2 regions of the Dactylosporangium sp. NPDC049742 genome follow, and region 1 is predicted to be linked to the other one. Evidence: riboswitches for the same ligand, from Rfam matches in the RefSeq annotation. Region 1 holds a riboswitch; the other holds the start of a gene.

Region 1 (3,545 bases):
GCGCGGGCGCCCTGCCGACGGTCTCGGCGCCGCTGACCTGGGACGAGGTCGCCGAGGGCACGCTGACCATCGCCGACCTCACCCCTTCCGTCGTGCTGGACCGCGTCACCGCCGGGTCGTGACCCGGTGCGGTGCCGGTGCGCTACCGGCACCGCGCGGGGTAGTGGCGGCGCGCCGCCGGCACCGTGCGGGATTACGGCGGCGCGCCGCGGGCGCCGCGTGGGATCGTGGCGGTGGGCCGGGTGGCTCAGCGGTGCAGGGCGTCCAGGAGGCGGTCGATGTGGGCCTCCGTGGTGCCGAGGCCGAAGCTGGCCCGCACCGCCTGGGGCGGCACCGGCGCCGACGGGGCGATCCTCGACGTCGCCTCCGACAGCAGCCGCCGGGTCAGCGGATGCGCGCAGAACAGCCCCGTCCGCACCCCGATCCCGTGGTCCCGGCCGAGCGTCGTGGCCAGCGCGCCGGGGTCCTCGCCCAGCACCGCGAACGACACGATGCCGACCCGCTCCGCGTCCGCCCCGAACAGCCGCAGCTCCTCCACGTGCGGCAGCCGCGCCAGGCCCGCCCGCAGCCGCGCCACCAGGGCCCGCTCCGCGGAGTGGTCGGCGGCGGCGAGCGCCCGGCACGCGGCCGCGATCGCGACGGCGCCGAGCAGGTTGGGCGTGCCGGCCTCGTGCCGCGCCGGCCCGGTCGCCCACCGGACGTCGAGGTCGTCGCCGACGTTGGCGCTCGCGCCGCCCCCGGCCAGGTACGGCTCGGCGGCGTCCAGCCAGTCCGCCCGCCCGGCCAGCACCCCGGCCCCGAACGGCGCGTAGAGCTTGTGCCCGGAGAACGCCACGTAGTCGGCGCCCAGCGCGGTCAGGTCGACCGGGGCGTGCGGGGCGAGCTGCGCCGCGTCGACCGCCAGCCGGGCCCCGTGGCGGTGCGCCACCTCGGCGAGCGCCGCCACCGGCCACACCTCGCCGGTTACGTTGCTCGCCGCCGTGACGCTCACCAGGCCGCACCGCTGCCGGCGCAGCGCCCACTCCAGCGACTCCACCGCCTCCTGCGGCGAGCGCGGCGCGTCCAGGTGGAGGCTCTGCTGCCACGGCAGCAGGTTGGCGTGGTGCTCCCCGTCGAACGTGAGCACCGTCGTGCCCGCGGGCACCGCCCTGGCCAGCAGGTTCAGGGCGTCGGTGGTGTTGCGGGTGAAGACGACCGTGTCGCCGTCGCGGCAGCCGACGAAGTCCGCGACGGTCTCTCTGGCCTGCTCGTACTCCCGCGTGCACCGCTCCGAGAGTGTGCCGGCGCCGCGGTGGACGCTGCCGTAGAACGGCAGGAGCTCGGCGACCGCGTCGGCGACCACCCGCAGGCACGGGGCGGTCGCGGCGATGTCGAGGTTGGCGAAGTCGACGCTGCGGCCGTCGCGCAGCTTCACGTCACCGGGGGACAGGATCGTGGACATGGCAGAGTCCTCCGCTCGCGCTTGCCCGGACACACCGCGTGCCGGACCGTGTCATCACCCGGGGCACCCCGCCGCGAACGCGAGGGTTGCCGGCCAGCAAGCCGGGGCTTTAGCGCTGGCACTCATGACCTGCTCTCACCGTAGCGCGGATATGGTTGGCCCATGACCGATCTCCCGCCGACTGGGACGCCCCAGGATCCGGGTAGCCGTGACGCCAGCTTGTCGCCGTCGTCGGGTGATGTACGACCGGCGGCCGCCTCTGCCGCGCCCGAGGAACGGTCACCCTGGGCGGCTCCGAGCCCAGCACCGGCCCCGTCGAGCGGCGGTCCGGTTGCTCTGGACAAGGGGCCTGACGCATCGGCCGGCCCTTCCGGCGGTGCTTCCGGCGGTGCTTCAGGCGGAGCTGGTGGTACGGCCGGGCCGGCCGCCGGTATGGCCGCGCCGCAAGGGTGGGACGCGGCCGGCGCCGACGTCGTGCCCAACGTGACGGAGGACGCCGCCCCCGACACCGGGGAGCAGCGCTACCCGACCGCGGCCCTCGCCCTGGCCGCCGCGCCGCCCGCCAAGCGCTCCGACCGCCGCCGCCTCTGGACGCTCATCGGCGTCATGGGCGGCATCGCGGCGTGCGGCGTCGCGCTGCTGGCGTTCTTCGGCTTCAGCGGCGGATGGACCGCCCTCGTCATCGGCGTCGGCGCGGCCGTCATCCCGGTGCCGCTGCTGGTCTCCTGTTTCCTGTGGCTCGACCGGTACGAGCCGGAGCCCGTCCGCTATCTCGTCTTCGTCTTCGGCTGGGGCGCGTGCGTGGCCACCGGCGTCGCGCTCGTGGTCAACACCGCCAGCGGGGTGCTCGCCGACAAGCTCGGCCTGTCGGACGCGATCGTGGCGGTCGTGGTCGCGCCGTTCATCGAGGAGAGCATGAAGGCCCTCGGGCCGGTCCTGCTGCTGTGGCGCCGCCCCCGGGCGTTCTCCGGCCTGATCGACGGCATCGTCTACTGCGGGCTGTCCGCGACCGGGTTCGCGATGGTGGAGAACATCCTGTACCTCGGGTACAAGGGCTACGCCGACACCGCCGAGCACGGCGGCGCGGTGAAGGGCGCGGCGGCGCTCGTCGGCATCTTCATCGTGCGCATCCTGATGACCGGGTTCGCGCACCCGCTCTTCACGTCGATGACCGCGATCGGGCTCGGCACCGCGTCGCGCAGCTCGACGAAGGCGGTCAAGTGGCTCGCCCCCCTCGCCGGCCTGCTGCTCGCGATGCTGCTGCACGGCTCGTGGAACCTCATGTCGGTGATCGCCGCCGCGAAGCCGATCATCCTGCTGTACGGCTACTTCTCCGTCATGATGCCGATCTTCCTCTGCATGGTCGGCTTCGCGCTGTGGCAGCGTGCGGCCGAGGGCAGGCTGACCGAGCGGATGCTCACCGAGTACGCGCGGGCCGGCTGGCTCTCCCCGCCGGAGGTGGCGTCGCTCGGCACGCTCGGCAGGCGGCTGTCCGCCCGCCGGTGGGCCAAGCGGGTCGCCGGCGACCCGGGTGCCAAGGCGATGAAAGCCTTCCAGTTCGACGCGACGAAGCTCGCCCTGCTCCGCGACGGCATGCGCCGCGGCCTGGACAACACGCCGGCCCGCCGGATGGAGGCCCTCGCCGAGGAGCGCCAGCTGCTGACGGCGCTCGCCGCCTACCGGCAGGTCTTCGTCGGGCGCGATCCGCAGGCACCCATGGCGGTGTGGGACGGCAGCAGGTACCACATCACCTTCCCGGACGGGATGGTCCGGGTGCTCGCCGCTCCGCCCACCCCGGTCGTGCCCGTCCCGGTCGTCGTGCCGCCGCCGCCCCCGCCGCCGATGTACGCCGGATACCCGTACCCCTATCCCTACAGGTAGAGCCCCGTCGAGTCCGGCTCGACCCGCCGCGCCGCGACGGCGTGCACGTCCCGCTCACGCAGCAGCACATAGTCGCGGCCCTGCAGCTCCACCTCGGAGCGGTCCTCCGGGTCGAACAGCACCCTGTCGCCGGCCACGATCGACCGTACGTTGGGCCCCACCCCGACGGCGGTGGCCCACGACAGGCGCCGCCCCACCGACGCCGTGGCCGGGATCACGATGC
Region 2 (3,545 bases), on a different contig from region 1:
GGTGCCGGTCCATGCGAACCTCGGCGCTCCGCGGTGCCTGGCTTCTCGTCCTCGGCCTCGCGGCGCTCTCCGGCACCCTCTACTACGACCAGGCCAACGTGGCGGCCTGGACCTCCTACGTCGCCTCCACCAACGCGATGAGCGGCCCCGCCGAGGTCTTCACCGCCCAGATCTTCACCCTCATCGGCGCCCTGGCGTCGGCCTCGGCCGCGTCGCTGGTCGCCGTCTGCGCCCTGCTCTTCGCCACCGGCCGCACCTTCGGCCACTGGGCCCTGCGCCTGACCGTGGTGCTGACCCTGGTCCTGCTGTCGCTGGTCGCGGTGGTCGTCGTGGTCGCCACCCTGACGGGCGACCCGCCGGCCGCCGTCATCGACACCCCCATCTGGCTCCTGGCCGCCGAGTGGCTCGCCGTCCTGACCGCCCTGGCCGGCGCCGCCATCACCACCTCGACGCTCTGGGGCTTCACCCCCGCCACCGACCCCTTCTGACCGCGGGCCTGCGCACGGCGTACCAGCGACGGGAAACGGCTAGGCGAGCGGCCTCCGGTAGCCCGGGATCGTGGTCATCGGGGGCCGGTCCGGGTGGGCGACCGGGTGGTCGGCGGGGGTGACCGTGCCGGCGCGCCGGACGAACTGGGTGAGGGTCGGCCAGACCGGGGCGCCGGGGGTGACCCGGGTGTGGATGGTGTGCAGGATCGTGGCGGCCATGCGGCCCAGGGCCGCGGTGTCCTGGTGACCGTGGGTGCGCTGGCCGAGGTCGACCTGTGCGACCGCGTCCAGGCCGGCGGTGCGGTAGGTGTCGATGAGCAGGCCGGTCTCGACGCCGTAGCCCGCGGCGAAGGGCAGGGACTCCAGCAGGGAGCGGCGGGCCGCGTACTCGCCGGCGAGGGGCTGCACGACGCCGGCCAGGGCGGGGAAGTAGGCGTTGAGCAGCGGGCGGGCGGCGAGCTCGGTGACGCGCCCGCCGCCGCCGGCCGAGACGTCCAGGAGGGGGCGGTCGTAGAAGGCCTTCACCATCTGGGTGGCCGGGTCGTCCAGCAGCGGGCCGAGGAGGCCGGTGACGAAGTGCGGCCGGAAGTCGGTGAGGTCGGCGTCGACGTACACCAGGATGTCACCGGTGGCGACGGCCAGGGCCTTCCAGAGCACCTCACCCTTCCCGGGGCGGGAGCCGGTCCCGGGGAGGATGTCGTCGCGGTGGTGGACGGTGGCGCCGGCCTGGCGGGCGACCTCGGCGGTCCGGTCGACGGAGCCCGAGTCGACCACGATCACCTCGTCGACGAGGGGCATGAGGGTGCGCGCGCCGGTGACGATCTCGGCGACGGTCGGCTCCTCGTCCAGCGCCGGCAGCACGACGCTGATCCGGGTGTCGCCCTTGCGGTCGTAGAGGTCGGTGAGGGGCCAGTCGCGCCACGTCGAGGTGCGCTTGGCGAACCAGTCCGCCGCGTCGGGATGCATGAGTGAAACCGTAGTCAGGTCCATCTCGTGAGATGACTCATACAACGGCACCCGTGTCGGCCCTTACACTCGAATGCGAACCACGCGAACAGCACGTCACAACTGAATACCTCATCCAGAGGGGCAGAGGGATACGGCCCGATGAAGCCCCGGCAACCCCTGCGACACGTCTCGACGCTGAGGCCAGTCGCGGTAGGTGCCAAATCCGTCCCGGTGCGCAAGGCCATGCACCTGGGAAAGATGAGAGGAAGGCCTCCATGACCTCGACGCTCGGCGTCTTCACCGACTCTCCCGCCCGCCACCTGGTCTGCCGTGGCTGCGGCGCCCAGTTCCCGCTCGCTGCGCAGCACGCCTGTTACGAGTGTTTCGGCCCGCTCGAGGTGGGCTACGACGCCGAGGCGCTCGCCCGGGTCACCCGCGAGCAGATCGAAGCCGGCCCCCAGAACATCTGGCGCTATGCGCCGCTGCTGCCGGTCGGCACCGACCCCGCCAGCCGCGTGAGCCTCGACCCGGGGCTGACCCCGCTGGTCAAGGCGGATCTGCTGGCCAAGGAGCTCGGCATCACCGGCGCGCTGTGGGTGAAGGACGACTCGGCCAACCCGACCCACTCGTTCAAGGACCGGGTCGTCTCGGTGGCGCTGACGGCGGCGAAGGCGCTGGGGTTCACCCGCTACTCGTGCGCCTCCACCGGCAACCTGGCCAACTCGGTCGCCGCGCACGCGGCGCGCGCCGGGGTGCCGTCGACGGTGTTCATCCCGTCGGACCTGGAGCCCGGCAAGGTCGTCATGAGCGCCGTGTACGGCGGTGACGTCGTGGCGATCGAGGGCTCCTACGACGACGTCAACCGGCTGTGCTCGGAGCTGACCGAGACCGACGAGTTCGAGGACACGGCGTTCGTCAACGTCAACGTGCGGCCGTTCTACGCCGAGGGGTCCAAGACGCTCGGGTATGAGGTCGCGGAGCAGCTCGGCTGGCGGATCCCGGCGCAGGTCGTGATCCCGATGGCCAGCGGCGAGCTGCTGACGAAGATCGACAAGGCGTTCAGCGAGCTGGTGGAGATCGGGCTCGTGCCCGACACGGAGTGGACGGTGTTCGGCGCGCAGTCCGCCGGCTGCAACCCGATCGCGGTGGCGCTGCACAAGGGCACCGACGAGATCGTGCCGGTGAAGCCGACGGGCATCGCCAAGTCGCTCAACATCGGCGACCCGGCGGCCGGCGTCTACGCGCTGGAGTCGGTGCGGCGCACCGGCGGCTGGATGGAGTACGTCGACGACGACGAGATCCGCGCCGGCATCGAGCTGCTCGCCCGCACGACCGGCGTGTTCGCCGAGACCGCCGGCGGGGTCACCACCGCGGTGCTGAAGAAGCTGGTCGAGACCGGCAGGCTCGACCCGTCGAAGGAGACGGTCGTCTTCAACACCGGCGACGGGCTGAAGACCCTCGACGCGGTCGCCGGCACGGTCGGCCCGACGCACCGGGTCAAGCCCTCGCTGAAGTCCGTCCGCGAGGCCGGGCTGGTGAGCTGAGGTCCGGGCCAGTTCGGCTGAGGGCTGATTTTTTCGCGCAACCCACCGGCGCCGTGACGGACGGTATCGGTTCGGGTGCGGCCGAGAGAGCGCTTTCACTCCTTGGACGAGGGGTGACTCAGCCGATCGACGGAGTTGGTCGCGACGCAGTGTGATCGCGCTCAAGCCGTGCGTCTAGAAGCCACCCGGCGAGGGACTTGACGACCTCAGGACCGCGCGCCAGGATGCTCGGTGCGGGAGGACGTGTCGCCGCGAGGCCCGGACCCTGGTCCAGGCCCGCGACCACAACACCGGAGGTGTTGGCGAGCGTCCTCTCGACCATTTCCACCGGTCCCCATATATCTGTTGTCCGTCGATGCGCCTCTGCGCCACGCTGGCGGGCATGAGTCAGGACCTCAGCATCGTCGAGCTGGACGCCGATGACCCGGCGGCGGTCGACGCGGCCTTCACCATCGGTAACGAGGCGATCCTCGCCGACCTGCCGGACTTCCCGCCGAGTTGTCGCGCCGAGCACGAGGTCCGGGTCCGCCTGCCGATGCCGGGCACGGACCGGCACACGTTCCTG

The links. A riboswitch is a leader RNA that binds a small molecule or an ion and turns the genes downstream of it on or off. The one in region 1 is predicted to bind S-adenosylmethionine.
Region 2: linked by a shared signal. The riboswitch ahead of thrC (threonine synthase) and the one ahead of AB0J72_RS47215 (aminotransferase class V-fold PLP-dependent enzyme) in region 1 are both predicted to bind S-adenosylmethionine.

What each region holds. Positions count from the first base shown of each region.
Region 1 is NZ_JBFANF010000064.1:60,736-64,280, reverse strand. Features, by position in the region: gene ligD (non-homologous end-joining DNA ligase) at 1-122, shown strand, start outside; gene AB0J72_RS47215 (aminotransferase class V-fold PLP-dependent enzyme) at 248-1,441, opposite strand; SAM riboswitch class IV at 1,454-1,571, opposite strand; gene AB0J72_RS47210 (PrsW family intramembrane metalloprotease) at 1,874-3,322, shown strand; gene AB0J72_RS47205 (co-chaperone GroES) at 3,313-3,545, opposite strand, start outside.
Region 2 is NZ_JBFANF010000012.1:3,752-7,296, reverse strand. Features, by position in the region: gene AB0J72_RS17250 (hypothetical protein) at 12-488, shown strand; gene AB0J72_RS17245 (glucosyl-3-phosphoglycerate synthase) at 528-1,454, opposite strand; SAM riboswitch class I at 1,563-1,701, shown strand; gene thrC (threonine synthase) at 1,712-2,980, shown strand; gene AB0J72_RS17235 (GNAT family N-acetyltransferase) at 3,363-3,545, shown strand, end outside.